One region of the Streptomyces aquilus genome, then DNA from elsewhere that is predicted to be linked to it. Evidence: riboswitches for the same ligand, from Rfam matches in the RefSeq annotation. Region 1 holds a riboswitch; each other region holds the start of a gene.

What was found. A riboswitch is a leader RNA that binds a small molecule or an ion and turns the genes downstream of it on or off. The one in region 1 is predicted to bind cobalamin.
Region 2: it holds a riboswitch for cobalamin, as region 1 does, so the genes downstream of both, EJC51_RS37100 (uroporphyrinogen decarboxylase/cobalamine-independent methonine synthase family protein) here and metE (5-methyltetrahydropteroyltriglutamate--homocysteine S-methyltransferase) in region 1, are expected to answer to the same signal.
Region 3: it holds a riboswitch for cobalamin, as region 1 does, so the genes downstream of both, EJC51_RS12360 (cobalamin biosynthesis protein) here and metE (5-methyltetrahydropteroyltriglutamate--homocysteine S-methyltransferase) in region 1, are expected to answer to the same signal.
Region 4: it holds a riboswitch for cobalamin, as region 1 does, so the genes downstream of both, EJC51_RS32165 (ribonucleoside-diphosphate reductase subunit alpha) here and metE (5-methyltetrahydropteroyltriglutamate--homocysteine S-methyltransferase) in region 1, are expected to answer to the same signal.

What each region holds. Positions count from the first base shown of each region.
Region 1 covers NZ_CP034463.1:9,850,945-9,858,220, forward strand. The annotation lists gene metE (5-methyltetrahydropteroyltriglutamate--homocysteine S-methyltransferase) at 21-2,339, opposite strand; cobalamin riboswitch at 2,507-2,739, opposite strand; gene EJC51_RS45015 (M36 family metallopeptidase) at 3,343-6,270, shown strand; gene EJC51_RS45020 (VOC family protein) at 6,615-6,989, shown strand.
Region 2 covers NZ_CP034463.1:8,088,440-8,095,715, reverse strand. The annotation lists gene EJC51_RS37120 (aromatic alcohol reductase) at 1-363, opposite strand, end outside; gene EJC51_RS37115 (MerR family transcriptional regulator) at 486-863, shown strand; gene EJC51_RS47940 (hypothetical protein) at 1,061-1,420, opposite strand; gene EJC51_RS37105 (hypothetical protein) at 1,676-2,995, shown strand; cobalamin riboswitch at 3,341-3,565, shown strand; partial or broken gene EJC51_RS37100 (uroporphyrinogen decarboxylase/cobalamine-independent methonine synthase family protein) at 3,733-4,164, shown strand; gene EJC51_RS37095 (NACHT domain-containing protein) at 4,418-7,192, shown strand.
Region 3 covers NZ_CP034463.1:2,666,661-2,673,936, forward strand. The annotation lists gene EJC51_RS12345 (lysozyme) at 1-601, shown strand, start outside; gene EJC51_RS12350 (inorganic phosphate transporter) at 756-2,000, shown strand; gene EJC51_RS12355 (hypothetical protein) at 2,029-2,250, shown strand; cobalamin riboswitch at 2,421-2,561, shown strand; gene EJC51_RS12360 (cobalamin biosynthesis protein) at 2,663-3,604, shown strand; gene EJC51_RS12365 (cobyric acid synthase) at 3,601-5,112, shown strand; gene cobN (cobaltochelatase subunit CobN) at 5,109-7,276, shown strand, end outside.
Region 4 covers NZ_CP034463.1:6,943,873-6,951,148, reverse strand. The annotation lists gene EJC51_RS32190 (carbon starvation CstA family protein) at 1-159, shown strand, start outside; gene EJC51_RS32185 (CstA-like transporter-associated (seleno)protein) at 131-331, shown strand; gene EJC51_RS32180 (DUF3311 domain-containing protein) at 484-738, shown strand; gene mctP (monocarboxylate uptake permease MctP) at 735-2,363, shown strand; gene EJC51_RS32170 (GNAT family N-acetyltransferase) at 2,495-2,998, shown strand; cobalamin riboswitch at 3,051-3,180, shown strand; gene EJC51_RS32165 (ribonucleoside-diphosphate reductase subunit alpha) at 3,306-5,666, shown strand; gene EJC51_RS32160 (ribonucleotide-diphosphate reductase subunit beta) at 5,666-6,679, shown strand; gene EJC51_RS32155 (hypothetical protein) at 6,739-7,152, shown strand; gene EJC51_RS32150 (hypothetical protein) at 7,119-7,276, opposite strand, start outside.

The DNA.
Region 1 (7,276 bases):
CTCCCCGGCGGAATGACGGCTCAGGTCGCGAGGAGTTCCTCACGGACCGTGCGGGCGGCGGCCACCAGATTCTCCAGCGAAGCGCGGGTCTCGGGCCAGCCGCGGGTCTTCAGGCCGCAGTCGGGGTTGACCCACAGCCGTTCGGCGGGGATGGCCTTCAGCCCCGCACGCAGCAGCTCGGCGGCCTCCTGCGCGCTCGGCACCCGAGGGGAATGGATGTCGTACACGCCCGGTCCCGCCTCGCGCGGGTAGCCGTGCGCGGCGAGTTCGCGGGCGACCTGCATGTGCGAGCGTGCGGCCTCCAGGCTGATGACGTCGGCGTCGAGGGCGTCGATGGCCTCGACGATGTCGCCGAACTCGGCGTAGCACATGTGGGTGTGGATCTGGGTGTCCGGGCGCACTCCGCTGGTGCTGAGCCGGAACGCTTCGGTGGCCCATGCCAGGTAGGCCGGACGGTCGGCAACCCGCAGCGGGAGCGTCTCGCGCAGCGCGGGCTCGTCGACCTGGATGACCGAAGTTCCCGCCGCCTCAAGGTCGTTGACCTCGTCGCGCAGGGCGAAGGCGACCTGGCGTGCGGTGTCCCCGAGGGGCTGGTCGTCGCGGACGAAGGACCAGGCGAGCATCGTGACCGGGCCGGTGAGCATGCCCTTGACCGGCTTCGAGGTGAGGGACCGGGCGTACGTCGTCCAGCGCACGGTCATCGGTTCGGGGCGGGAGATGTCGCCGGCCAGGATCGGCGGACGGACGTAACGGGTGCCGTAGGACTGGACCCAGCCGTGCTGCGTGGCGAGGTAGCCGGTGAGCTGTTCGGCGAAGTACTGGACCATGTCGTTGCGTTCGGGCTCGCCGTGCACGAGGACGTCGAGGCCGGCCTTGTCCTGGAAGGAGATCACCTCCTGGATCTCCGTCTTGATGCGCTCCTCGTAGGCGGCGGTGTCGATCCGTCCCGCGCGGAGATCGGCGCGGGCGGTGCGCAGTTCGGTGGTCTGCGGGAAGGAGCCGATGGTGGTGGTCGGCAGCAGGGGCAGGCCGAGGTGGGCCCGCTGGGCGGCGGCCCGTTCGGCGTACGGCTGGCAGCGGCGGGCGTCGGTGTCCGTGACGGCGGCGGCACGGGCTCGGACGGCAGGGTCGTGGGTGATGGGGGAGTTCGCCCGTGCGGCGAGGTCGGCGCGGTTGGCGGCCAGCTCGCCCGTGATCGCGTCGGTGCCGTGGGCGAGGCCCTTCGCGAGCGTGACGACCTCGGCCGTCTTCTGGCGGGCGAAGGCCAGCCAGCGCAGGATCTGAGGCTCGATGTCCCGCTCGGCCGCCGTGTCGAGAGGGACGTGGAGCAGGGAGCACGAGGCGGCCACGTCGACCCGGTCGGCCAGCCCGAGCAGGGTGCCGAGAGTGGCCAGGGACTTGGCCAGGTCGTTGATCCAGATGTTGCGGCCGTTGACGATCCCGGCGACCAGGCGCTTGCCGGGCAGTCCGCCCACCGCCGCGAGGGCATCGAGGTTGGCCGCGGCGGCGTCGGTGAAGTCCAGGGCGAGCCCGTCGACGGGGGCCTTGGCCAAGGCCGGGAGGGCGTCGCCGAGCCGGTCGAAGTAGGAGGCGATCAGTAGCTTGGGCCGGTCGGTGAGGGCGCCGAGGTCGTGGTAGGCGCGGGTGGCGGCGGTCAGTTCGGCCGGGGTGCGGTCCTGGACGAGGGCGGGCTCGTCCAGCTGCACCCACTCCGCGCCGGCCGCGCGCACGTCGGCGAGGACTTCGGCGTACACCGGCAGCAGCCGGTCGAGAAGGGTGAGCGGCTCGAAGTCGGCGGCCACGCCGGGTGCCGGCTTGGCCAGCAGCAGGTAGGTGAGGGGGCCGACCAGGACGGGCCGGGCGGTCAGGCCCAGGGCGAGGGCCTCCGTCAGCTCGGCGACCTGCTTTTTGGAGTCGGCCGTGAAGACGGTGTCAGGACCCAACTCGGGTACCAGGTAGTGGTAGTTGGTGTCGAACCACTTGGTCATCTCCAGCGGCGCCACGTCCTGGGTGCCGCGGGCCATGGCGAAGTAGCCGTCCAGAGCGTCGGCTTCGGCGGCTTCCCGGTGGCGGGCCGGGATCGCGCCGACCATGACGGTGGTGTCCAGGACGTGGTCGTAGTAGGAGAAGTCGCCGGTGGGCACTTCGTTGATGCCGGCGTCGGTGAGCTGCTGCCAGTTCGTACGGCGCAGGTCGGCGGCGGTGGCGTGGAGGGCGTCGGCGGTGATGCGACCCTTCCAGTAGCCCTCGATCGCTTTCTTCAGTGCGCGGCTCTGGCCCTGGCGGGGGTAGCCGTACACGGTGGCCCGTGCTGTCGCGGCTGCGGGCTTGGTGGTCACGGAGATCTCCTTCACGAGATGAATCCCTGAGATCCCGGGACCGGGACGAGAGCGCGAAGGGGTGACGGAACCGGACGGGTGGGAACTCGCGCGGCACAGCGCGGTCCTCCGCCTGATCTGGTCGCCGACCCGCCCTCGAGGTCACCGGGATGTCCGCGCACGAGTGGCTCGCACACGGGCAGTTGGCAGGTCTTCGGACTCGCGGGCACATCTCGTACGAAGTCGTAGTCGTAGGAGACACCTACTGGCCGTCGCTTCCCAAACCCTCCTCGGGCCCAGTGCGTGTTGACGGCGGTCGTTCCCGCTCACCGCTGCGGGGCAGTCCCGGATTCCCACCGGGTTCCCTCTTGCGACGCATCCCGCCTGGCGGACGGGGCGAACCAGCTGCGCCAGCCACCTTACGGGGTCATCGTGCGAGAAGAGAGCGGGACGCTCGATATCGGGAAGCCCTGGGCACCGAGTCCTTGCCGGCGCCCGGCTGTCTGCGGGGCGTGGTGAAGCGGGCGCTGGCGGGAACTGAGCCGCAACCGTGGTGGATGCCCCGGCGCCTGCTGACCGTGGTGTCAGCCGATGTCGACGCCACTGCCGGTGTCGGGGCGATCTGGATCCTGTGGCGTCCGAAGTCATCGCGGCTGCGTGGGCACATCGCGCTTCTCGGGCGGGACGTGTGTCACGTTCTCTTCGGTGTCCGCCGGATCGAGGTCCCCAAGCAGCGCAGACTCATCGCCGTTTGGAAGTCTCCTCGTGTCAGCCGCGGAGTCCGTCCGTTGATCGTGGTCCTGGGTCACGAGGGCGCCGAACTCTCCCGGATGGGACCCCAGGACGGTCTGGACACTCACACGTGGGCCCGCCAACTGGAGCACCACCACTGCGACCTGTGCACCGTCCGTAAAATTTGAACTGTGAGGCTTTCTCGGGGGGTAGGTGTGATGAAAGGGTCTGGAGTGATCAACTCGGCTGTCCGGTACAGCCGTTGGACTCCTCCCCCCCCACGAGGCGTGACATGGCGAGAGCCTCCCTGCGCAGAACGCGCACCACCATATTCACGGCGACGGCCGGCCTTGCGCTGACCGCCGCCATCCTCCCCGGTACCGCGCACGCGGCCTCGGACGACCCGACACCTTCTGCCGACACCGGCATCCCGGCGGCCCAGACGCCGCCCATCCCCTCCCAGCAGGCCCTCATCCGCCGCGACGCCCGGCTCGCCAAGGCCGAACAGCGCCCTGGTGTACGGAAGTTGCGCGACCAGCTCGGCACCCAGGGCGTGCTGGAGCTGGACCCGGCCACCGGCACCGCACGCCAGGTGGCCAAGCTGGACGGGTACCTCACGCCACCCAGTGACGACAGCCCCCGCGACATCGTCCGGGACTATCTGCAAGCCCATCCAGACGTCTTCGGCCTGGCCGACGTCCAGGTCAACGACCTGACGCTGCGCAAGCAGTACACCGATGTCGCCGGCACACGCCACCTGTCGTTCCTTCAGTCGGTCGACGGCGTGCCGGTCTTCGGCAACGGCGTCAAGGCGAACGTCTCCCGCGACGGACGTCTGATCAGCGTGCTCGGCGCCCCGGTGCCAAGGTTGCCGTCGACGCTGGCCCGGGCCCGGGTCACGCCAACGCAGGCCCGGGACACCGCCGTCCGCGACATCACGGGTGCCGGGGCCGACGGAAGCACGCCCACCGACACCGCCAAGCAGGTCGTCTATCCGGTGTCCGGCCACACCGCCCGCCGCGCCTGGCAGACGGTCACCTCACCGGACGGCCACGGCATGTGGCTGCACGTCGTCGACGCCGTAAGCGGGCGCGTCCTGTACCGGCAGAACCTGTCCTCCGACCTGACCGCCTCCCCGGCCGGGACGTCCGCTGCCGGGCAGCCTCTGTACGACGCCGCGGCCGCGCCCGCGTCCAGCGGCAAGGTGCTGGTCTGGGACCGCTACCCGGGCGCTCCCGCGGGCGGCAAGCAGGCCCTCCGGAACCTGACCGCCAAGGGCTGGCTCCCCAAGAACGCCAAGACCCTCGACGGCCGTATCGCGCACGCCTTCAGTGACGTCAACGACAACAACAAGGTGGACAAGGGAGAGGAGATCACGCCGGCGGCGGGCGGGAGCTTCGCCTTCCCGTTCAAGCCCTTCACCGGCAACGGGTGCGACGATCCGCTGCCCTGCTCCTGGAACCAGCAGAAGCCGAACTCCTGGAAGACCAACCGCAAGCAGAACGCCGCGCAGGTCTACTACTACCTCGGCACCTTCCACGACCACCTGGCAGCCGCCCCGATCGGCTTCACCCGCAAGGCCGGCAACTTCGACGGACGCGACGGTGACGCCGTACAGGCGCAGACCGACGACGGCGCGGCGGTCGACAACGGGCTGCCCGACGAGAACCACCTGAACAACGCGAACATGGGCACCCCGCCGGACGGCCAGCCGCCGACGATGCAGATGTACCTGACCGGCTCCGGCCCCGGCTACGACGTCCTGCAGGGCAACTGGGGCGACGACGCGGCCACCGTCTACCACGAGTACACCCACGGCCTGTCCAACCGCCTCGTCGTCGACGCCGATGGCGTCTCGGCCCTCACCGGCCAGCAGGGCGGCGCCATGGGCGAGGCATGGAGCGACTGGTACGCGCTGGACTTCCTCGTCAACCAGAAGCTGCTGAAGGACAGTCCGCGCAAGGACGGCGACGTGGCCCTCGACCCGCCGCACTGGACGGACGAACTTCCCTCGCGCAGCCAGCCGTTGGACTGCCCCGTGGGGTCGAAGTCGGCCAAGTGCCCAGGCACAAAGGCGTCCGGCCCCGGCGGCTACACCTACGGTGACTACGGAAAGATCCGGGACAACGGTCCCGAGGTACATGCCGACGGCGAGATCTGGAGCGAGACCCTCTGGGACCTGCGCACCAAACTCGGCAGCAAGCTCACCGAATCGCTGCTGACCCGGGCGATGGAACTGTCCCCCGCCGCCCCGACCTTCCTCGACCAGCGCAACGCCATCCTCCAGGCCGACACCGTGGTCAACCACGGCCGGGCCCACAAGACCATCTGGAAGGTCTTCGCGCACCGGGGGATGGGCTACTTCGCCGCGGCGCTGTCCGCCGACGACACCCAGCCCGATGAGGACTTCTCTCTGCCGCCCGGCCCGGGAACCAAGCGGGTCACGCTCTCCGGCAAGGTCTCCGACGACTCGACCGGCACCCCGGTGAGCGGGGTCACGGTCAGCGTGAGTGGCCACAGCTCCGGCTTCCCCGGCGCCGACTTCTCCGCCGTGACCAAGGCGGACGGCACCTACACCATCACGGGCGTCCCCGAGGGCACGTACCGGAAGGTGTACGCAAGCGGCAACGGCTACGAGCCGACGGTCCGCACCATCGACGTCAAGGCCGGTTCCGCCGACGCCGACTGGCAGTTGCGCCGCGACTGGGCGTCCTCCTCCGGCGGCGCCGCGATCGCCGACTTCACCGGCACCGACAACACCCAGTACGGGTGCGGACCGGACGGCCTGATCGACATGGCGTCCGCGGTGTGGGGCTCGGACGCCACGGGCGGCACCAACGGCACCGGGGTCGACCCGGTCCACAACACGGTGAAGCTGCCGAAAGCCGTCGACATCGGTGAGCTCCTCGTCGACCCGACGGCGGGCTGCGGCGACGACACCACCGCGTCCCTCGGCGACTACCGGATCGACACCTCTCCCGACGGCACCACCTGGACCACCGCGGCCGAGGGCCACTTCAAGCCCGCCGACACCGGTCGGCAGAACGCCGTGACCCTCAAGGACGGCAGCGGGCAGAACGTCCAGTACGTCCGCCTGATCATGCTCGGCAACCAGGCCGCCGACAACGGTGTGGACTGCGCGAAGGATTCCAGTCCCTCGGGCTGCCGTTACCTCGACGCGACCGAACTCACCGTCCACGGCACACCGCACCAAGGCTGACGCGCCGCAGCCAGGAGCCGGGGGCGGCCTTCCATCGACGGAAGGCCGCCCTCCGTGCGCGCCGTTGCCCTGGTCCTGAAGGATCCACAACTGAGGCGAGCCGAGAAACGCGTGGGGCCTGTCCGGCTGTGCGGACAGGCCCCAGTTGGAGCGCCGGGCAGGCCTTGCACCTGCATTTCCCCACAGGAAGTGGGGCGTCTTTCCTTGGACCACCAACGCGTGAACAACCACCCGGAGTTGCGGCGGCCAGCTCATGATCCATACTACCGCACCCGGCGAGTAGCGGTGACCGCGCGAGGGCGTGGCACCGGCCTGCTCGATGCCGGCACTGTCACCATGGCCGCATGGAACGTGTACTTGGAATCGGCGGTTACTTCAGGCGCGCCACCGACCCGGCGGCCCTGAGCGCGTGGTACCGCGACTGTCTGGGCCTGGACACCGACGAGCACGGGCTGTGGCATCCGGAAGCCGGGCCGACGGTGTTCGCGGCGTTCGACTCCGACACCGACTACTTCGGATCCCGCACCCAGCAGTCCATGCTCAACTTCCGCGTCCGCGACCTGGATGCGATGCTCGCGCAGTTGCGCGCCAAGGGAGCGGATGTGGCCGAGGAGACTCAGGACATGGACGGCGTCGGACGGTTCGGCTGGGTCACCGATCCCGAAGGCCACCGGATCGAACTGTGGCAGCCCGCCGCCGAGCAGGGGCCGGGGGAGTAGCGGATTCTGGATCGGGATGTGTGCTGGCCATGATGCCCGAGCGGAGGGCAACCTCCCCTGGACATATGGATGTTGAAGCGGGCGACCGAATGACTACGGCACACGGAGAGATACCTTCCCGACGCGTCGGCCTCGCCGTGCGGCCGTGCTCGTCGAGGCGGCACTCGCCAACGCCAGCCGCTCGGGAGGGAGCGATGCAGCCGCTCCCTCCGCATCAGCCTCCGGCCCCACCGGCACCCCCTGCGCCCGCTCCGCCCCTGCCCCGACATCGTCCTCACACCGAAGTC
Region 2 (7,276 bases), 1.8 Mb from region 1:
CCGCGGAACCCTCGCCTGGAGGGCGGCTTCGGCGACCTTCATCGGGGTTTCGAGGCCGGCGGTGATGCCCGTGCACCCGATGACCGTGTCGTAGTCGGCGAAGAGGGAGGCGAGCTCGTCGACGGTGTTCTTCACGAGGTCCCCTTCGACGATCTTCACGCCCAGGTTCTTGATCTCAGCGACGTCGCGCTGCTTGTCGGGTGCCGTGGACGCGATGGCGCCGGCCCGCAGGAGCACGCTGACGGACGAGCCCTCCACGTCCTTCGCTCGTCGGACGACGTTGCGGATGACGGGCATGCCGAGCTCCCCGGCTCCGATGATGAGGATGTCCCGGGATGTGCGGATCGAACTGTCGTTGGTCATCTGAAGATCGCTCTCGTGTTCGCCTTCCCCAGCGTGATCTGGTCGCTGGGGCCTTGAGAGTGACCGTAAACTTTGACATCAATGTCAAGGTCAAGTCGGCGACCTGCGAGGAGGAACGAGTGATGAAGATCAGTGAGGCCGCCCAAAAGGTGGGAGCACCGGCTCGGATGCTCCGCTACTACGAGCAGCAGGGGCTCATCGAGGCGGCACGGTCGACCAACGGCTACCGCGACTACTCCGAGGACCAGGTCGAGCATGCACGTCACGTCCGGGCGCTCGTCGAGGCTGGTCTGTCGACGAGGATGATCAAGATCGTGCTGGACATCGAGGCTCCCTCGGCCCAGGACGCGGGAGGCGCGTGCACCCAGCCCCTGGTAGAGGAGCTCGCTCGCGAGCTGCGCGTCGTCGAGAACAGGATCGTGTGCCTGGAGAAGAGCCGAGACGCGGTGATCGACTACCTCCGGCGAACGGGCCACGCAGACCTACTGACCCCAGCGTGACCCGCAATCCCCGGGACCCGAGGGTGGAGGGGCATGGCTCCCCGACCTGTGGGCGACCTCGTCTGGACCGTTCACACCCTACTGACCTGCGGCTACAGAGGATGAAAGAGCCTCACTGGATCTCCCACCCGATGCGGATACCCGTGGGCCCAGTGACGAGGGCATCGGGGACACTCCGCCGATTCGCATTGGAGACTTCAGCATCTGCGTCCAGACCGCAACGGCGAGGCTGCCACGATGATCCGCTCTTTGGTGGCCTTGTGTTGTGCGCTCTCCGCCGGAGTCGCCTTGTGTGTGACCGGCAGATGCGCGGCGACAAGAGGGGTGCGCCCGCCGACACGAGCACGCCTGATGAACATCCAGGGCGACTTTCCGCCTGCTTCTGACGCGCATTCTTTTCCCTGGTGGTGTGCAAGGCACTCCACCAGCTGCGGGTTTCGATCGGAGACGCGGGTCATGATCTCTTCGAGCAGACCGGGGTAACCGTCCACTCCAAGGTCAGGTCTGGTCAGGTAGATCTCGATGCCGTACTCCGTGTGACACACGCCATTGGCCATCCGTCCAGCATAGAAATTACCCACTGACAATCAGAGAGGGCGCACAATCGCCTGAGGAGTCCACTATCGACGGCGAACATGGGCGACCTGAGGGATGCAGTATTGGACCGCACCGCTCGCCGCAGCCACGACCAAGGTGGCTTTGGCTGGACGGTAGCCCCCGAGGAACGTTTCGCCGCCCGTCGCGGTCGGCGAAAAATCGCCCATGCACAGCGCGAGTGCGTCACCATCCCGACATGAACCGGGGAGGAACGGGTGGGTAAGCGCCAACGCCGTCGCAAGCGGGAACGAGCCAAGAAGAACCAACCGCCACAGCAGTCGGCTGCCCCGCAGCCGATCATCCGGGAATTTCCCGTAGATGCCGCCCGCATCCGAGTGGTGATCAATCACGATGCCCCCGAAGATGCCCAGCGGATCAGCACCCTTTACTGGGAGATCAAGGATGACGGCACATGGGCGCGAACCGTGAACAGCATCGGCGTGGCCGGCGCTGTCGGCGCGGTGGCGACAGCGCACTCTCACGCCATCCTGCTGAACTGCCCTTGCGCCAACTGCTCCGAACCGATCAGCGTCACCAACCGGTCCTGGGCCAACAAGGTCGGCGGCAAATACCTGGACGCCGAAGCCCCCTCCTACCTCTGCGGCGACTGCTCGGCGATCCAGCAGCGCGAGAAGGCGGAGCGGCAGCGGCTCGCCGCTGAGCAAAAGCGTGCCGAGCAGGAGCGTGAGAAACAGGAGGCCGAAGAATTCGAGTGCCTGGTTGCCGCAGCCATCCAGGACGAGGAGGCGAAGACTGCGTCCAGCAGCCGCCTCCAGGATGACACCCCTCAAGCCATGGCCCTCTACGTGGCGTTGGCCAGCTATGCCACCCGAAATCCTGGCAGGCCGCTCCCGAGCATCACGGGTGTCGGCGCGATGGGCTGGACCGGCGACACCGCAAGGGACAGAGAACTTCTGCTGGCGCTCTACTATTCACACCTCATCGCCATCTCCCGGGAAACCCCACCGCAAGCTTTCGGCCTCTCCAAGAACAGGGACGACATCACGTTCGCCGCCGACGAGGTCGTATGGCGACTCATCGGCGACCGATCAGCCGTTCAGGAACGCGTGAAGGAGATCACGAACAGCTTCAAGACCCGGCCTGGCCCTCAGGGGGCCGCGGCTCGCGAAGCCTTCACGGCGTTGGCGGACGAGATGGAGGTGACCAATGTCGCCTCATACCTCAACGGCCTGCTCACCAAAAAGTACGACTACCCCGAAGTGCCGGAGACCCGGCGGGAAGAACTCACGGACGTCATTCGCCGAGGGTTCGGGCACGGGTACACCCCTGGGCAGATGATTTGTTTCGCCTGGCGCGCCGCAGACTCCGCCGCGGCGTGGAAAGAGCGCAACGCACCGATGGGGCCGCCGGAGGCAGCCTCTGCCTCGGTGACCACTCTCAACGGGAAGATCGACAAGGCTGTCGAACTCCACCACGCTATTCCTGGGTACGAGGTCCCCCGCTGGCATGAGGCCCCGCTGACCACCATGGCCTCAAGGAAACCGTTCACCCCGAGACCGGGGCGCCGGCCATGAAGCGCTGCACCCATCCCGTCGAGATCCCGGATCAGGTGCAGGAGGAAGAGCCGAACTGGTGGGACGACGCGCCCGATCCAGCCGACGTCTGAGACCGAGGCTCGTCGGCCGACCTCCGGAGTTCAGTGATGTCGGCCGGATCACCCCACGACGGCCACGGGTGATCTGACAGACCCACCAAATCCAGACCGGGCAACGCACTCCTGCGTCCCTCGGGGGATCGCCCTACGAGGCTTTCAAGGCGCGGCATTTCCCGTCCTCGACGCACGCCAGGCATCCCGGTCTGCGTGTTCCACCTCACCATCCGAGATCTCGATGGCATCCGCAGTACCGAAGGACTGCCGTAGGCTGGCCTGTGCAGCTGGTTCACCCCGTCCACCAGGCGGGATGCGCCGTAAGAGGGAACCCGGTGGGAATCCGGGACTGCCCCGCAGCGGTGAGTGGGAGCGACCGCCGTCATACGCACTGGGTCCGACGTACAGGGCCTGGGAAGCGACGGCCAATAGGTGTCCTCCGACCAAGGAGGGCGTGCCCGCGAGTCCGAAGACCTGCCAACTGCCCGTGTACGACCGGCTCGTACACGGATATCCCGGTGACCTCGTGGGCGGGTCGGCGTACATACCAGGCGGACGACCGCGCCATGCCGCGCGGATCGGTTCCCGCCCGGTCCGTCACCCCTTCGCGCTCTCGTCCCGTCACCAGGGATCTCAGGGATTCATCTCGCGAAGGAGATCTCCGTGACCACCAAAACCGCAGCCACGGCAGCACGGGCCACCGTGTACGGCTACCCCCGCCAAGGCCCTGACCGGGAACTGAAGAAGGCGATCGAGGGCTACTGAAAGGGCCGAGTCACCGCCGAGGCTCTACAGGCCGTCGCCGCCGAACTGTGCCGCACCAACTGGCGGGAGCTGGCCGCCGTCGGCATTCACGAAGTGCCGACCGGTGACTTCCCGTACTACGACCATGTCCTGGACACCACCGTCCCGGTCGGCGCGATCCCCGCCCGCCATCGCGCCGCCGTCGAAGCGAACGCCTTGGACGGCTACTTCGCCATGGCACGTGGCACGCATGACGTGGCGCCGCTGGAGATGACGAAGTGGTTCGACACCAACTACCACTACCTGGTGCCGGAGTTGGGACCCGACACCGTGTTCACGGCCGACCCGGCCTAGCAGGTCGCGGAGTTGAAGGAGGCCCTCGCGCTCGGACTGACCGGCAGCGCGGCGAACAGCGCGAGGCGGCGCGCGTACAGGGGTGTCACGTCCTTTCCTCGTTCATGGCGGGGGCCCAACGTCCCTTACTGGCAAAGGAGTTGAGGCATCGAGCTTCTTATTCCAATTAACATGCAGTTACTTAACAAATGCAGAACAAGTCGAGGGTGTTCAACGGCGGTGGCACCGATCAACTCGTCAAACTGGATGCGTGAGCCCTGACGCGCCCCCTCCACCCGTTCGTCACCCCGAGCCGACCAGAGCGACCATCAAGGAGCTGTACGCAACGGCGTTGGCGTGCGGAATTCCGGATTGCCGCGAGCCGCTGTACCGGGAGAGCGCCTCGACCGGCGAGCGCGTGCTCAACAGCCGGGTGGCACACATCCACGCTCGTAGCGAAGGCGGGCCTCGCTGGGCCCCGGCCATGAGCAAGGAGGCCAACCAGGGCTTCGACAACTTGATCCTTCTGTGCGAGCGCCACGCTTCCGAGATCGACATCACGCCTGAGCACTATCCGGCGGAGGTTCTGCGCGAGTGGAAGCAAGTTCAGGTCGAGGCGCACTCCAAGGCGCGGCATCTGTCCCTCTCCGACACCGAGGCGGCAGAAGTCGCCAAGGCTTCGTTCGGTTTGGGCGATCTCATGGACCGGCTGACCGCCGTGCTGCCCTTCTCGGTCCGCTCGCGCTCACGTGCCGAAGCTCTGGTGCTAGCGTCCAGGAGCTGCATAGCCCGCAGCAAGATCCGCCTGCGCAGCACTCCGGCCGACCGCGTCGAGGCTGCGCTGGCCTGGAAGGCCCGGCAGGCTACCCCTGAAGTCGAGGTGCCTCAGGGGGCATTGCGGGTGCTCGTCGCGCCCATGGGCGCCGGCAAGAGCGAGAAGGCCGAGCAGTGGTGGAGCGATGGGCTGACCGCTGCCTGGCGGGATGCCGACGTGGAGATTCCGGTATGGCTGGAAGCACGGGACATCCCGGCGACACTGACCGCCGCGCTTCAGGACGCCATGGGCGGCGATCCACTACGTGAGTGCCGGGTTGTCCTGGACAACCTCGACACGGTCAGCCCCCAGCAAGGCGACCGACTCCTCGACGAGGCTCGCCGCCTCGTCCTGACCTGGCCGCTGATGAGCGTGCTGGCGACGACCCGCCCAGGAGCGGGCACGGTGGACAAGGCTGAACGCATCGACGTCGAACCGTGGCCGCCCTCACGAGGATGGGATCTCCTGCGGGCGGTGACGACCGACGACCACTTCCGGACCCTGGAGGTCTACGAGGTGGAGCAGTTACTCACGAGTCCCCTGCAAGTCCACGCCCTGGCAACCTGGTTGGGCGCGGGCCGGGGCGGCCGCGTCTCCACGCACGAGCTGCTGTCAGGACTGGCCGCGTCCATCCTGCAACACGAACGCCCAGAGGCTTCACCGCAGGTGTGGGACAGCCTGCCGCGCCTGGCGGTACGCATTCTGGACGTGGAGGGCGCGGTTACAGCCGATTCGTTCGCCCGTCGCCATGTCATCTGGGAACTGGAGGAGACCGGTCTCGTCGTTCACGATCACGGGCTTCTCCGATTCGCGCTCCCGCTGTTCGAGCAGCACTTCGCCGCGCAGGCACTGCAAGACGGGTACACGTCGATCGAATTCGCCGCCGGCCCACGCCAGTTCCCCCGCTGGCGCTATGCGCTCGCGTTCGCCCTCAAGGGCTCGATACCCGAGGCCGCCGAGGAGCTGATGCTTCGTATGGCCCGCACGAATCCGGCAGCGGCCGCCTGGGTCCTGAAGGAGACGGATGACCGATCGCGGAGCGTGCACCGGTCGCCGCCGACGCGCCGGGCCGCCGCCAGGGTCAACCTGACCAGCGGGGACGACCAGGATCCTGGGCTGATCTTGGGGTACCGGCTTCGGGAGGCGATGCTCGCCTGGCTCCAGGGCCTCGACACCTTGTCGCCGCACCTCGTGCCGCACCATTGCGGACAGCTCGCACCTTGGGGCGTGAGGCAGGTGGCAGAGGAGGTGCTGATCGTCGGGCACGCCCGTGACGGTGTACTGGATGAAGACGTGGCCCTGCGAAGCGACCTCGAATTCGGGACCAAGCATTGGCTTCGGCACTTTCACGACATCAGCCTGTTCGACGGGCCCGGTGAGCACCTCGCGCGGTGGAAGTGGACCCGCAATCGACTCCGCGAACCCCTCGCCCGCCACCTACGCCAACGCACACTGCCCGTCCCGCCCAAGTCCCCCCTCGCGACCGAGCGCTTGTGGTTCCTCGCGCGGCTCATCATGGAGAACCAGCACGGCAGAAAACCCGCCCGACAGATCCCTCTGGGCGACCTGCGCACCGAAGTGGACCGTCTGGTGGCACAGGCTGCAACAACAGTCCGATCGACGTGGCGGCACGGTGGAAGCAAGTCCTTCGACTCGGATGACGTCCGCTGGCTCGACGCCGAACTGGAGCATGTCCGTGGCGACGTGTTGGAGGACCCTTACCCCGCACCGGATCGAACCGGTGGCAATCCTCGCTACTACTGGCACACCTACTCGCCCGAACTGACCCGGTCCATCACGACCGACGTGCTGCGGGACGCCCTCATCGGGTACCGCGAACTGGTGGAGACCAACTTCCCACAGTTCGGAGCGGCACTCGGTCTGTACGGCGTGCTTCCTGCCCGGGCCAAAGGCGTCGTCATCATGCCGAGCCCAGATGACCCTCAGGCGTGGTCCGCCTCGGTCGCCTTCGCCATCCATCACGACGCGTCCGCCAGCGATCACGACACCCCGGTCGTTGACATGGGGCTTGCCCAAGAGCCGGACGTGCCGAACGACATCTGGCAGCAGATCCGCGCCATCCACTCATCTGTTTTCCGCCTTCCGGCTGTGCAGGAGCAACAGCTCTCGATGGGCCATGAACGGCAGGCGACGAACCTGGCCTACAGCTGGCTGGCCCGCGATTTGAAGGCTGTTGGCTGGCTCGACCAAGTGATCGACTTCTACGATTGAACCGTCACTCGACGTAGCCCCTGCAACTAGCTGAAACGCACCGACTCCCCGCGTCGCCCCCAGCCCCAGGGCGCCCCCCGGCTG
Region 3 (7,276 bases), 7.2 Mb from region 1:
GGACGTCGACTGGCAGAGCGCGAAGAACAAGGGCGCCAGGTTCGTCTACGTCAAGGCGACCGAGGGCCGGACCTATCTCAACCCGTACTTCGACCAGCAGTACACCGGATCGCGCGACGCGGGACTCCTCCGCGGGGCGTACCACTTCGCGCTGCCGAACAAGTCGTCGGGCAAGGCGCAGGCACAGTACTTCGTGAACCACGGCGGCGGCTGGAGCGCGGACGGCTGGACCCTGCCGCCGGCGCTCGACATCGAATACAACCCGTACGACGGCAAGCACCGGTGCTACGGCCTGAAGAAGGCCGCGATGGTCAGCTGGATCAAGTCCTTCAGCAGCGAGGTCAAGCGGCTCACCGGCCGGCGTCCGGTGATCTACACGACCGCCCACTGGTGGAACGTCTGCACCGGCGGCAGCGCTTCCTTCGCCCGGAACCACGCGCTGTGGGTGGCCCGTTACAACACCGCGGACGCCGGAGCGCTGCCGCGCGGATGGTCGTACTGGACGATCTGGCAGTACGACAACAGCGGCAGCCTGCCGGGTGATCAGAATCTCTTCAACGGCTCCGCGGCACAGCTGAAGAAGTTCGCCCGGGGCTCGTGACCGTGCGGCGCACGGGCCGTGCGGCGGACGTCGGCGACATCGGAGGGAAAACCCTCGGTTCCGGACACCGTGCGGCCCGCCTCAGTTCATCTTCCGTTCACCCTGGTTACCTACGTTCAACGAGCCAATGACGCTCGAACGATTGCCTGGGTAAATGGAAAACTTCTCGCTGATCCTCGCGATTGTGGTGGTAACCGCACTCGCGTTCGATTTCACGAACGGTTTTCACGACACCGCCAACGCGATGGCCACGACCATCTCGACCGGTGCGCTCAAGCCCAAGGTCGCGGTGGCCATGTCCGCCGCGCTCAACCTTGTGGGCGCCTTCCTCTCCGTGGAGGTCGCCAACACGATCTCCAAGGGTCTCGTCGACGAGAGCGGCATACGTCCAGAGGTGATCTTCGCGGCCCTGGTGGGCGCGATCCTCTGGAACCTGCTGACCTGGCTGGTCGGACTCCCCTCCAGCTCCTCGCACGCCCTCATGGGCGGTCTGATAGGCGCCACCATCGCTTCGGCGGGCACGGGCGCGGTCCACGGTGACGTCCTGGTCACCAAGGTCCTGATCCCGGCGATCGCGGCCCCGCTGGTCGCGGGCATCGCGGCCATGCTGGCCACGCGGCTCTCCTACTCCCTCGGCAAGAAGGCGGACGGCAAGTCGGCCGCCAAGGGCTTCCGCGCGGGCCAGATCGCCTCGGCCGGCCTGGTGTCCCTCGCCCACGGCACGAACGACGCGCAGAAGACGATGGGCATCATCACCCTCGCCCTCGTCGCCGGCGGCGCCGTCGCGCCCGACTCCGACCCGCCCACCTGGGTCATCCTCTCCGCCGGTCTGGCCATCGCGCTCGGCACGTACCTGGGCGGCTGGCGCATCATCCGCACGATGGGCAAGGGCCTGACCGACCTCCAGCCGCAGCAGGGCTTCGCCGCCCAGACCAGCGCGGCGACGGTCATCCTGGCCTCCTCGCACCTCGGCTTCTCCCTCTCCACCACGCACTCCGTCTCCGGTTCGGTGATGGGCGCGGGCCTCGGCCGCAAGGGCGGCGTGGTCCGCTGGTCGACGGCGACGCGGATGTTCGTGGCGTGGGGTCTCACGCTCCCGGCGGCCGCCCTGGTGGGTGCGCTGGCCGAGTCCGTGTGCGACCTCGGCGACTGGGGCACGGCGCTCGTCGCGGTCTTCCTGATCGCCTCCAGCGCGGCCATCTGGAAGATCTCGCGCCGCGAGGTCGTGGACGCGTCGAACGTCAACGACACCGACGAGCCGGCCGGTGTGGTCACCACGGCGATCGCGGCCGTGACTCCGCCCCCGGCGGGCCCGGTGGCGGACGACCTGACCGCCACGATCCCCGCCCCGGCAGCGGCCACCACGGAGCCGGCCGTACCGCCGGCCGCCGCGGTCTGAGCCTCAGCGACGAAGGAAAGCAAGCAACATGAAGATCGACTGGCAAGCACTGGGCTCCGTCTTCGGCGTCAGCCTCGTCGTCACCGTCGCCCTCGTGGCCCTCTTCACCCTCGGCATCATGGGCCTCTCCCGCCAGGAGCGGGCCTCGGCCGCGGGCGGCTCGGCCGCCCTCGCCGTGACCGGCGCGTACGCCTGCTTCGCCGCGTGTGCGGCGGCTGTGGGGTACGGGATCTATCTGATCGTGGCGTAACACCCGCCGCGACGAGTCACGCCCTGTTCCGGGGTCCCCTCAAAGGGGTTTCCGGGACGGGGCGTTCTCGCGTTCCAGGCGGGCTCCGGGCCCCCGTGTTCCGTGCTCGCCCGCCCCGCGATGTGGGGTTCTGCACACTCCGCTCTCGCAGGTCAACAGCGAGTTGACGGCTCTTCCGGGCCCGTGGTGGACTGCCGGGGCCAAGTACGGCGGCCAGGGAGGAAGTCCGGTGTGAATCCGGCGCGGTCCCGCCACTGTCACCGGGGTAGGTAGCCCCGGGAGCCAGGAACTCCCACCGCCGGTCTCGTCGAACCAGGGCGTGGACACCCTGAGTGAGGACATGTCGCCATGCTCGCCTGCCGTTTGAGGTACCGCACCAGGTCGCTGCCCGACCCCACGGCCGGCTGAGCCGATGCGTGCCGATCGCGTCTTCGCGTACGGCGCCGCCGCCGGGCTCGTCGGGGATCTGCTGCTCGGTGATCCGCGCCGGGGGCATCCGGTCGCCGCGTTCGGACGGGCCGCCGGTGCCGTGGAGAAGGTGCTGTGGCGAGATCACCGGGGATGGGGTGCGCTGCACACCGCCGTGTGTGTCGGGGGTGCCGTGGGGCTGGGTGCCCTCGCGCAGAGGGTCGTACGTCCTTCCCGTACCGCCTCCGTCGTACTGACCGGCGCCGCCACCTGGGCCGTCGTCGGGGGGACCTCGCTCGCGCGGGAGGCGCGGGGTATCGGACGAGCCCTGGAGGCCGGTGATGTCGAGGGCGCTCGTGCTCGACTGCCGCATCTGTGCGGGCGCGATCCGCAGGCCCTCGACGCCGACGGGATCGCCCGGGCCGTCGTCGAGTCCGTCGCCGAGAACACCTCCGATGCCGTGGTCGGTGCGCTGGTGTGGGGAGCGGTCGGTGGCGTGCCGGGGCTGCTCGGGTTCCGGGCCGTCAACACCCTCGACGCCATGGTCGGGCACAAGTCCGAGCGGTACCGGCGGTTCGGGTGGGCCTCGGCCCGGCTGGACGACGTCGCCGGGTGGCCGGGGGCGCGGCTGACCGCCGTACTCGCCACGGCCGCCGGTGGTGCCCCTCGCGGTGCCGTGCGCGCCTGGCGGGAGGACGCCGCCAAGCATCCCAGCCCCAACGCCGGGCCCGTCGAGGCATCCTTCGCCGGGGCCCTCGGGGTGCGGCTGGGCGGGACCCTGTCCTACGCGGGGCGGGTCGAGCACCGGCCCGTCCTCAACACCCAAGGGCGCGCCGTCGCCTCGTACGACATCGAGCGCGCCGTACGGCTGTCCCGGCGCGTCGGGCTGCTCGCGCTCGGCGCCTCGGTCGCCGTGCGGGCTCTGCGGAAGGGGCGTGCCTCATGAGTGGGGGCGGGCTGCTCGTCGCCGGGACCACCTCCGACGCCGGCAAGAGCGTCGTCACCGCCGGGATCTGCCGGTGGCTGGTGCGGCAGGGGGTCAAGGTCGCGCCCTTCAAGGCGCAGAACATGTCCCTCAATTCGTTCGTGACGCGGGAGGGCGCGGAGATCGGGCGGGCTCAGGCCATGCAGGCGCAGGCCTGTCGGGTCGAGCCGACCGCGCTCATGAATCCCGTGCTGCTCAAGCCCGGTGGGGAGCAGAGCAGCCAGGTCGTGCTGATGGGCAAGCCCGTCGGCGAGATGAGCGCGCGCGGGTATCACGGCGGGCGGCAGCAGAAGCTGCTCGGGACCGTGCTCGACTGTCTGGCCGAACTGCGGGGCACGTATGACGCGGTGATCTGTGAGGGGGCCGGCAGCCCGGCCGAGATCAATCTGCGCCGGACCGACATCGTCAACATGGGGATCGCCCGCAATGCGGGGCTTCCGGTGCTGGTGGTCGGCGACATCGACCGGGGTGGTGTCTTCGCCTCCTTCTTCGGGACCGTCGCGCTGCTCTCCGAAGAGGACCAGAAGCTGGTCGCCGGGTTCCTCGTCAACAAGTTCCGGGGAGACGTCTCCCTTCTCGAACCCGGGCTCGACATGCTCCACGGGCTCACCGGGCGGCGCACGTACGGCGTGCTGCCGTTCCGGCACGGGCTCGGGATCGACGAGGAGGACGGGCTGCGGGTGTCGTTGCGCGGGACCGTCCGGGAGTCCGCGGTGAGCCCTCCGGTCGGCGAGGACGTGCTGCGGGTCGCCGTCTGTGCCGTTCCGCTGATGTCCAACTTCACCGACGTCGACGCCCTCGCCGCCGAACCCGGTGTCGTCGTGCGGTTCGTGGACCGGCCGGAGGAGCTCTCCGACGCCGATCTCGTGGTGATCCCGGGGACGCGCGGGACGGTGCGGGCCCTGGAGTGGCTGCGGGAGCGGGGGCTGGCCGCCGCGCTCGTCAGAAGGGCCGCGGAAGGGCGGCCGATCCTCGGCATCTGCGGCGGCTTCCAGGTCCTCGGCGCACACATCGAGGACGAGGTCGAATCGCGGGCAGGAGCTGTCGACGGCCTCGGCGTGCTGCCCGTCCGGGTGCGGTTCGCCCGGGAGAAGACCCTCACCCGGCCCACCGGAGAAGCCCTCGGCGAGCACGTCGACGGATACGAGATCCATCACGGGGTCGCCGACGTCAGCGGCGGCGTCCCCTTCCTGGACGGCTGCCGCGTCGGCCAGACCTGGGGCACCCACTGGCACGGCTCGCTGGAGTCGGACGGCTTCCGGCGGGCCTTCCTCCGCCAGGTGGCCGCCGCCGCGGGCCGCCGGTTCGTGCCGGCGCCCGACACCTCGTTCGCCGCGCTGCGCGAGGAGCAGCTCGACCGGCTCGGCGACCTCATCGAACAGCACGCGGACACCGACGCGCTCTGGCGGCTCATCGAGTCGGGCGCGCCGCAAGGACTGCCTTTCATTCCACCGGGAGCGCCCGCATGAGCACTGTGTTGTTGTTGTCGACCGCCGACACGGACCTGTTGGCGGCGCGGGCCGCCTCGGGTGCGGACTACCGGATCGGCAACCCGACCCGCGTGGACGTCTCCGCGGAGCTGCCGGGGCTGATCCAGGGCTCCGACATCGCCGTCGTACGGCTGCTCGGTGGCAAGCGGGCCTGGGAGGACGGGCTGGCCGCACTGAGGGCGTCCGGTGTGCCGACCGTGCTCCTTGGCGGCGAGGCCGTGCCCGACGCCGAGTTGATGGCCGAGTCGTCGGTGCCGGCCGGTGTGGTCGCGGAGGCGCTGAAGTACCTCGTCGAGGGCGGCCCCGGCAACCTCACCGAGCTGGCCCGGTTCCTGTCCGACACCGTGCTGCTGACCGGTGAGGGGTTCCTGGAGCCGCAGAAGATGCCGGAGTACGGCGTCCACGGCGACCGTGCCGTCGTCGAGGGCCGTCCGACCGTCGGCGTGCTCTTCTACCGGGCCCATGAACTCAGCGGCAACACCGCCTTCGTGGACACCCTCTGTGACGCGATCGAGGCGCGCGGCGCCAACGCCCTTCCCGTGTACTGCGGTTCGCTGCGCGGGGCCGACGCCGGGCTGTACGAGATCCTCGGCCGGACCGACGCCCTCGTCGCCACCGTCCTCGCCGCCGGCGGCACGCACGCCTCGCAGGCGTCGGCGGGCGGCGACGAGGAGGCCTGGGACATCGGTGCGCTCGCCGAGCTCAACGTGCCGGTGCTGCAAGGGCTTTGCCTCACGTCGTCCAAGGCGGCCTGGGACGAGTCCGACGCCGCCCTCTCCCCCATGGACGCGGCGATGCAGGTGGCGATCCCCGAGTTCGACGGGCGGATCATCACCGTTCCGTTCTCCTTCAAGGAACAGGGACCGGACGACGTCCCCGTGTACGTCGCCGACCCCGAGCGGGCCGGGCGCGTCGCCGGGATCGCCGTACGGCACGCGCGGTTGCGGCACAAGCCGAACGCCGAGAAGAAGCTCGCGCTGGTCTTCACCGCGTACCCGACCAAGCACTCCCGGGTCGGCAACGCGGTCGGCCTCGACACGCCCGCCTCGGCGGTGCGGGTGCTGGACGCCCTCAAGCGGGCGGGGTACTCGCTCACCGAATATCCGTCCGGCGGCGACGAGTTGATCCACCGGCTCATCAACGCCGGTGGCCACGACGTGGAATGGCTCACCGAGGAGCAGCTGGCCGCCGCGCCCGCGCGGGTGCCGCTGGCCGACTACCGGGCGTGGTTCGACAAGCTGGACCCGGAGCTGCGGGACGGCATGCTGGAGGCGTGGGGCGAGCCGCCCGGCAGCCTCTACGTCGACGGGGACGACATCGTGCTCGCCTCGCTCCAGTTCGGGAACGTCGTCGTGATGATCCAGCCGCCGCGTGGCTTCGGGGAGAACCCGATCGCGATCTACCACGACCCCGACATGCCGCCGTCGCACCACTACATGGCCGCCTACCGCTGGCTGGAGAACTCGTTCGGCGCCGACGCGATCGTCCACATGGGCAAGCACGGCACGATGGAGTGGCTGCCGGGCAAGGGCCTCGGGCTGAGCGGGGGTTGTGCGCCGGACGCGGTGCTGGGTGACCTGCCGCTGATCTACCCGTTCATCGTCAACGACCCCGGTGAGGGCACCCAGGCCAAGCGCCGCGGGCACGCCACCGTCGTCGACCACCTCGTGCCGCCGATGGCACGTGCCGACACCTACGGGGATCTCGCCAAGCTGGAGCAGCTCCTCGACGAGTACGCGCTCGTCTCGGACCTGGACCCGACGAAAGCGCCGGCTGTGCGGGCGCAGATCTGGACGCTGGTCAAGGCGGCCGAGCTCCACCACGACCTGCATGTCGAGGACCAGCCGGACGACGACGACTTCGATGAGTTCGTCATGCACATCGACGGCTATCTGTGCGAGATCAAGGACGTGCAGATCCGCGACGGGCTGCACATCCTCGGCGGCGGGCCGGTCGGTGAGGCGCGGGTCAACCTCGTGCTCGCCGTGCTGCGGGCCTCGCAGGTGTGGGGCGGGCAGGCGAACGCGCTGCCGGGGCTCCGGGCTTCCTTCGCGGCCCATTTCGGACTGGTGGAGAAGGAGTTGCTCGCCGAGCCGGGCGCGCCGGTGAAGGTGCCGGTTGAGCTGACGGAGCTGGTCGAGGG
Region 4 (7,276 bases), 2.9 Mb from region 1:
AGGGTCTGTGTCCGGCATGTACGACGCCCGGCCCTCTCCACGCTGAGCGAGGCGCCGTACGTCGAGTCGAAACTCGTCGCCCCGGCCGGGCTGTTCCCGACCCGCGAGGAGAAGGAGGAGGAGGCACGCCATGAGGTCGGCACTGCGGCGGGCCCTTGAGAAGGTGCGCTGGTACGTACGGGAGTTGACCGACGAGTCGGCCTACGACCGCTATGTCGCGCACGTCCGCCGGGACCACCCGCAGGCGGACGTGCCGACCCGGCGGGAGTTCGAGCGGATGCGGACGGACCGGCAGGAGGCGGACCCGCGCCAGGGTTTCCGCTGCTGCTGACGGCGGAATCCAGCAACCGTTGACACCGATGTCGGACCTTCACCGAATCGACATACCGATATGCGGACGAGGTCTTCCACTCCTGTCACACCGTGACCTAGATTGCCTGCGCGTTACACGGTGATCAGTGATGAGGGGATCGGAGCCGCCGCATGTCATCAGATTCGCCCGAGGCCAGACCACCGGTGGTGACACCCGTGCGCGTGGTCATCGCCCTCTGCCTCCTCGCGCCCTTCGTGGCGATGCTGTGGGTGGGGTCGTACGCGAAGGTCGACCCGGCCTTCATCGGCATCCCCTTCTTCTACTGGTACCAGATGCTGTGGGTGCTGATCTCCACCGCGCTGACGATGACCGCGTACAAGCTGTGGCAGCGTGACCAGCGCGCCCGTCGTGGAGGTGCCCAGTGAACGACGGCGTGAACGGCGTCGCGCTCGGCGTCTTCGTCTTCTTCTTCCTGGCCGTCACGGTCATGGGCTTCCTCGCCGCGCGCTGGCGCAAGGCAGAGAACGAGCACAGCCTCGACGAGTGGGGCCTGGGCGGGCGGTCGTTCGGCACCTGGGTCACCTGGTTCCTGCTCGGCGGCGACCTCTACACGGCGTACACCTTCGTCGCCGTCCCCGCGGCCATCTACGCGGCGGGCGCGGCCGGCTTCTTCGCCGTGCCGTACACGATCCTCGTCTACCCGCTGATCTTCACCTTCCTGCCCCGCCTCTGGTCGGTGTCGCACAAGCACGGCTATGTGACGACCTCCGACTTCGTGCGCGGACGCTTCGGTTCCAAGGGCCTGTCGCTCGCGGTCGCCGTCACCGGCATCCTCGCGACCATGCCGTACATCGCCCTCCAGCTCGTCGGCATCCAGGCGGTCCTGGACGTCATGGGCGTCGGCGGCGGCGAGGACACCAACTGGTTCGTGAAGGACCTGCCGCTGCTGATCGCGTTCGGTGTGCTGGCCGCGTACACCTACTCGTCCGGTCTGCGCGCTCCCGCGCTGATCGCGTTCGTGAAGGACACGCTGATCTACATCGTCATCGCGGTGGCGATCATCTACATCCCGATCAAGCTGGGCGGGTTCGACGAGATCTTCGCCAAGGCGGGCGAGGCGTACAGCCAGACCAATCCGGCGACGGGCGCGCCGCGCGGTGCGCTGGTGCCGGGTGAGCCGGGCCAATGGACCTACGCCACGCTGGCGTTGGGCTCCGCGCTCGCGCTGTTCATGTACCCGCACTCGATCACCGCGACGCTCTCCTCCAGGAGCCGTGAGGTGATCCGCCGCAACACCACGATCCTGCCGCTGTATTCGCTGATGCTGGGTCTGCTGGCGCTGCTGGGCTTCATGGCGATCGCGGCCGGGGTCAAGGTCACCAACGGCCAGTTGGCGATCCCGCAGCTGTTCGAGGACATGTTCCCGGCGTGGTTCGCGGGCGTGGCCTTCGCGGCGATCGGCATCGGCGCGCTGGTCCCGGCAGCGATCATGTCGATCGCGGCGGCGAACCTCTTCACCCGCAACATCTACAAGGACTTCATCAAGCCGGACGCCACTCCGGAGCAGGAGACCAAGGTCTCCAAGCTGGTGTCCCTGCTGGTGAAGGTCGGCGCGCTGGTCTTCGTCCTCACCATGGACAAGACGGTCGCCATCAACTTCCAGCTGCTGGGCGGCATCTGGATCCTCCAGACCTTCCCGGCCCTGGTCGGCGGTCTGTTCACCCGCTGGTTCCACCGCTGGGCGCTGCTCGCCGGCTGGGCGGTCGGCATGATCTACGGCACGGTCGCCGCATACGGCGTCGCCTCGCCGACGCAGAAGCACTTCGGCGGCTCCGCGAAGGAGATCCCCGGCATCGGCGAGATCGGCTACATCGGCCTGACGGCGTTCGTCCTGAACGTGGTGGTGACGGTGGTCCTGACCTTCGTCCTGAAGGCCTTCAAGGCCCCCGAGGGCATCGACGAGACGAGCCCGGAGGACTACACGGCGGACGCGGGCGACCCGGGCGTCCAGGTGGAGCTTCCCCCGGCAACTGCTGGCGCCGCTCACTAGAGGCCCCTAGGGGCGCGGGGCTGTTTCGATGTGCGGCTCCGCCGCGTGGGCGCGAGCAACCACGTACGACCCGCAGCGGGCCACCGAGAGCAAGACCCTCGGCGGCCCGCTTTTCGTGCAAACTCACGTGCATGGACATACTGATCCGGCCGGCAGAACCTACCGAATACGACGAACTCGGCGAGATCACCGCCCAGGCCTACATCCAGGACGGCCTCCTCGCCTTCGGCGAGAGCGACTGGTACCTCGGCGAACTGAGAGACGTCGCCAAACGGGCAGCCGCGGCCGAGGTGCTCGTCGCCGCCCAGGACGGCCACCTCCTGGGCACCGTCACCTACGTCGCCTCGACCGGCGGCGCCATGGCCGAGCTCTCCCGCCCCGGCGAATCGGAGATCCGCATGCTGGCCGTGGCCCCGGAGGCCCGCGGAAGAGGCGCCGGACAAGCCCTCGTACAGGCCTGTGTCGACCGCGCCAGGGCTGCCGGTGACATCGGCATGGTCCTGTCGACCCAGCCCGTCATGCGCGCCGCCCACCGCATCTACGAGCGCCTCGGCTTCGTCCGCGCCCCGCACCGCGACTGGCAGCCGATTCCGGGCGTGGAGTTCACGCTTCTCACCTATGAGTTGACGCTCTGAAGTCACCGCGACACAACATCTAGGGGTGCCACTCGAACCCGGCACAAGATGTATGCTCATGCTCGCTGTCGTCGCAGGGGAATCCGGTGCGAATCCGGAACTGTCCCGCAACGGTGTACTTGTGCATGCCTTGTGCGTGTACGGGAGTCAGTCCGAGGACCTGCCGACAGCGTGCCCAGGCCGCCGTGGCCCGGGTGCCATGACGTCCGGGCCTCGCGGAGTGGGCCGGTGGACGCGACGCCGCGTGCGCTCGTGCTGCCCCCTGCTCTCCGCCAGGCCCCCGTGCCGAGCGAGGGAGAGCCCCCACGTGACCATCGCGCCAGCAGATCCGGCTTCAGCGGTCCAGGCGGAGAACGACGGTCCCGGTACCGCCCTGTTGCGGACCCTGACCGAGCTGACCGCCGACCTGCCCGACGCCGACCCCGGACGGGTCGCCGCCGCCGCGCTGCGCGGCCGCTCGGGCCGGGCGGACTCCGATGGCGGCGTGGAGCTGCGCGAGCTGGCGACGGAGGCCGCCGCCGGACTCATCTCCGAGGACCCCGCCTACTCCCGGCTGGCCGCCCGGCTGCTGACCATCAGCATCGCCGCCGAGGCCGCCTCCCAGGGCGTCACGTCCTTCACCGAGTCGGTCGAGGTCGGCCACCGCGAGGGCCTGATCGCCGACCGCACCGCGGAGTTCGTACGGGTGCACGCCGCACGGCTCGACGCCCTGATCGACCCGGCCGCCGACGACCGCTTCGGCTACTTCGGCCTGCGTACGCTCCACAGCCGCTACCTCCTCCGGCACCCGATCACCCGCCAGGTCATCGAGACGCCCCAGCACTTCATGCTGCGCGTCGCCGCCGGCCTCGCCGAGGACGACACGACCCGTGCCCTGGACGAAGTCGCCGCGCTCTACGGGCTCATGAGCCGCCTCGACTACCTGCCGTCCTCCCCCACGCTGTTCAACTCCGGCACCCGGCACCCCCAGATGTCGTCCTGCTACCTCCTCGACTCCCCGCTGGACGAGCTGGACTCCATCTACGACCGCTACCACCAGGTCGCCCGGCTCTCCAAGCACGCCGGCGGCATCGGCCTGTCGTACTCCCGTATCCGCAGCCGCGGTTCGCTGATCCGGGGCACCAACGGGCACTCCAACGGCATCGTGCCGTTCCTGAAGACGCTGGACGCCTCGGTGGCCGCCGTGAACCAGGGCGGCCGGCGCAAGGGAGCCGCGGCCGTCTACCTGGAGACCTGGCACTCCGACATCGAGGAGTTCCTGGAGCTGCGCGACAACACCGGTGAGGACGCCCGGCGTACGCACAACCTGAACCTCGCGCACTGGATCCCGGACGAGTTCATGCGCCGCGTGAACGCCGACGCCGAGTGGTCGCTGTTCTCCCCGGCGGACGTGCCCGAGCTGGTCGACCTGTGGGGCGAGGAGTTCGACGCCGCGTACCGCAAGGCGGAGGCGGCCGGTCTCGCCAAGAAGACGATCCCGGCGCGTGACCTGTACGGCCGCATGATGCGCACCCTCGCGCAGACCGGCAACGGCTGGATGACCTTCAAGGACGCCGCCAACCGCACCGCCAACCAGACGGCGCTGCCCGGCCATGTCGTCCACTCCTCCAACCTCTGCACGGAGATCCTGGAGGTCACGGACGACGGCGAGACGGCCGTCTGCAACCTGGGGTCGGTGAACCTGGGCGCGTTCGTGGTCGACGGGGACATCGACTGGGAGCGGCTGGACGCCACCGTCCGCACCGCCGTCACCTTCCTCGACCGCGTGGTGGACATCAACTTCTACCCGACCGAGCAGGCGGGCCGTTCCAACGCCAAGTGGCGTCCGGTGGGCCTGGGCGCGATGGGCCTCCAGGACGTCTTCTTCAAGCTGCGGCTGCCGTTCGACTCGCCGCAGGCCCGTGAGCTGTCCACGCGCATCGCCGAGCGCATCATGCTCGCCGCGTACGAGGCCTCCGCCGACCTCGCCGAGCGCAACGGCCCGCTCCCGGCGTGGGAGAAGACCCGTACCGCGCAGGGCGTGCTGCACCCCGACCACTACGACGTCGAGCTCACCTGGCCGGAGCGCTGGGAGGCGTTGCGGGCCCGGGTCGCCGCGGTCGGCATGCGCAACAGCCTGCTGCTGGCCATCGCGCCCACCGCCACCATCGCCTCGATCGCGGGCGTCTACGAGTGCATCGAGCCGCAGGTCTCCAACCTCTTCAAGCGCGAGACCCTGTCCGGCGAGTTCCTCCAGGTCAACTCCTACCTGGTGGCCGAGCTGAAGAAGCTCGGCGTGTGGGACGCGCAGACCCGGGAGGCGCTGCGCGAGTCCAACGGCTCGGTGCAGGGCTTCACCTGGGTGCCCCAGGACGTCCGCGACCTGTACCGCACGGCGTGGGAGATCCCGCAGCGCGGCCTGATCGACATGGCCGCCGCCCGTACCCCGTTCCTGGACCAGTCCCAGTCCCTGAACCTGTTCCTGGAGACGCCGACCATCGGCAAGCTCTCCTCGATGTACGCGTACGCCTGGAAGCAGGGCCTGAAGACGACGTACTACCTGCGCTCGCGCCCGGCGACGAGGATCGCCCGCGCGGCACAGGCCACTGTCCCCGTACAGCAGGCCGCCGACCCCGAGGCCGTCGCCTGCTCCCTTGAGAACCCCGAGTCCTGCGAGGCCTGCCAGTAATGACCAGCGAAGCCAAGAACCTTCTCGACCCGGGCTTCGAGCTGACCCTCCGCCCCATGCGCTACCCGGACTTCTACGAGCGCTACCGGGACGCCATCAAGAACACCTGGACCGTCGAGGAGGTCGACCTCCACTCGGACGTCGCCGACCTGGCGAAGCTGACGCCGGAGGAGCAGCACCTGATCGGCCGGCTGGTCGCGTTCTTCGCGACGGGTGACTCGATCGTGGCGAACAACCTGGTGCTGACGCTGTACAAGCACATCAACTCCCCCGAGGCGCGCCTGTATCTCTCCAGGCAGCTCTTCGAGGAAGCGGTGCACGTCCAGTTCTATCTGACGCTCCTCGACACCTACCTCCCCGACCCGGAGGACCGGACGGCGGCGTTCGCGGCGGTGGAGAACATCCCGTCCATCCGCGAGAAGGCCGAGTTCTGCTTCAAGTGGATCAACGAGGTCGAGAAGCTGGACCGCCTGGAGTCGCAGGCCGACCGCCGCCGCTTCCTGCTCAACCTGATCTGCTTCGCCGCGTGCATCGAGGGCCTGTTCTTCTACGGTGCCTTCGCGTACGTCTACTGGTTCCGCAGCCGGGGTCTGCTGCACGGTCTCGCCACCGGCACCAACTGGGTGTTCCGCGACGAGACCATGCACATGAGCTTCGCGTTCGACGTGGTCGACACCGTCCGCAAGGAGGAGCCGGGGCTCTTCGACGACCGGCTCCAGCAGCAGGTCACGGACATGATGCGGGAGGCGGTCGAGGCGGAGCTTCAGTTCGGCCGCGACCTGTGCGGTGACGGTCTGCCGGGCATGAACACCGATTCGATGCGCCAGTACCTGGAGTGCGTCGCCGACCAGCGCCTCACCCGCCTGGGCTTCGCCCCGGTGTACGGCTCGGAGAACCCGTTCTCCTTCATGGAGCTCCAGGGCGTCCAGGAACTGACGAACTTCTTCGAGCGTCGCCCGTCCGCGTACCAGGTCGCCGTGGAGGGCACGGTCGACCTGGACGAGGACTTCTAGCCCCCACCATGGATCCCTTCTCGCCTCCGGCACGTCAGAGAGGCGAGGAGGGATCCGTCATGCGTCGTAGTACCACGAGCTTCGCCGTCGCGGCCCTGCTGCTGGCCGGGTGCGGCACCGAGTCCGGCGGCGACAGCGGGGCTACGGTGTCGCCCTCCGGCTGCGCGTCCGTGCCGGAGCTCCACGCCTCGGACAGCGGACGCACGGTGTGCCTGGCGGTGGGCGGGACCGTCCGGGTCGGGCTGGACGGGACGAAGAGCCGCCCGTGGCGGCCCGTGAAGGCCGACGGAAGTGGGCTGGCAGCCGTCAACAGTGGCTTCGTCCTGCTGCCCGGGGACGCGAACGCCGCGTTCCGCGCGGAGTCCAAGGGCCACGTCCGGCTCAGTTCGTCCCGCCCGCTGTGCGCCACCGACTCCGGCCGGGTCGCCTGCCAGGGGATTCAGGAGTGGTGGGTCACCGTGGTGGTGAAGTAGCGGCGCCGCGGCTCGGCCTGCGGGGCGGCGCCCTTCGGACGGCGGCCCTGTTCGGCCTCCCTGAGCTCGCGGTCGATGCGCAGGTCGCGGACGACGCCGATCACCGCGGGGGCGACCAGCAGGA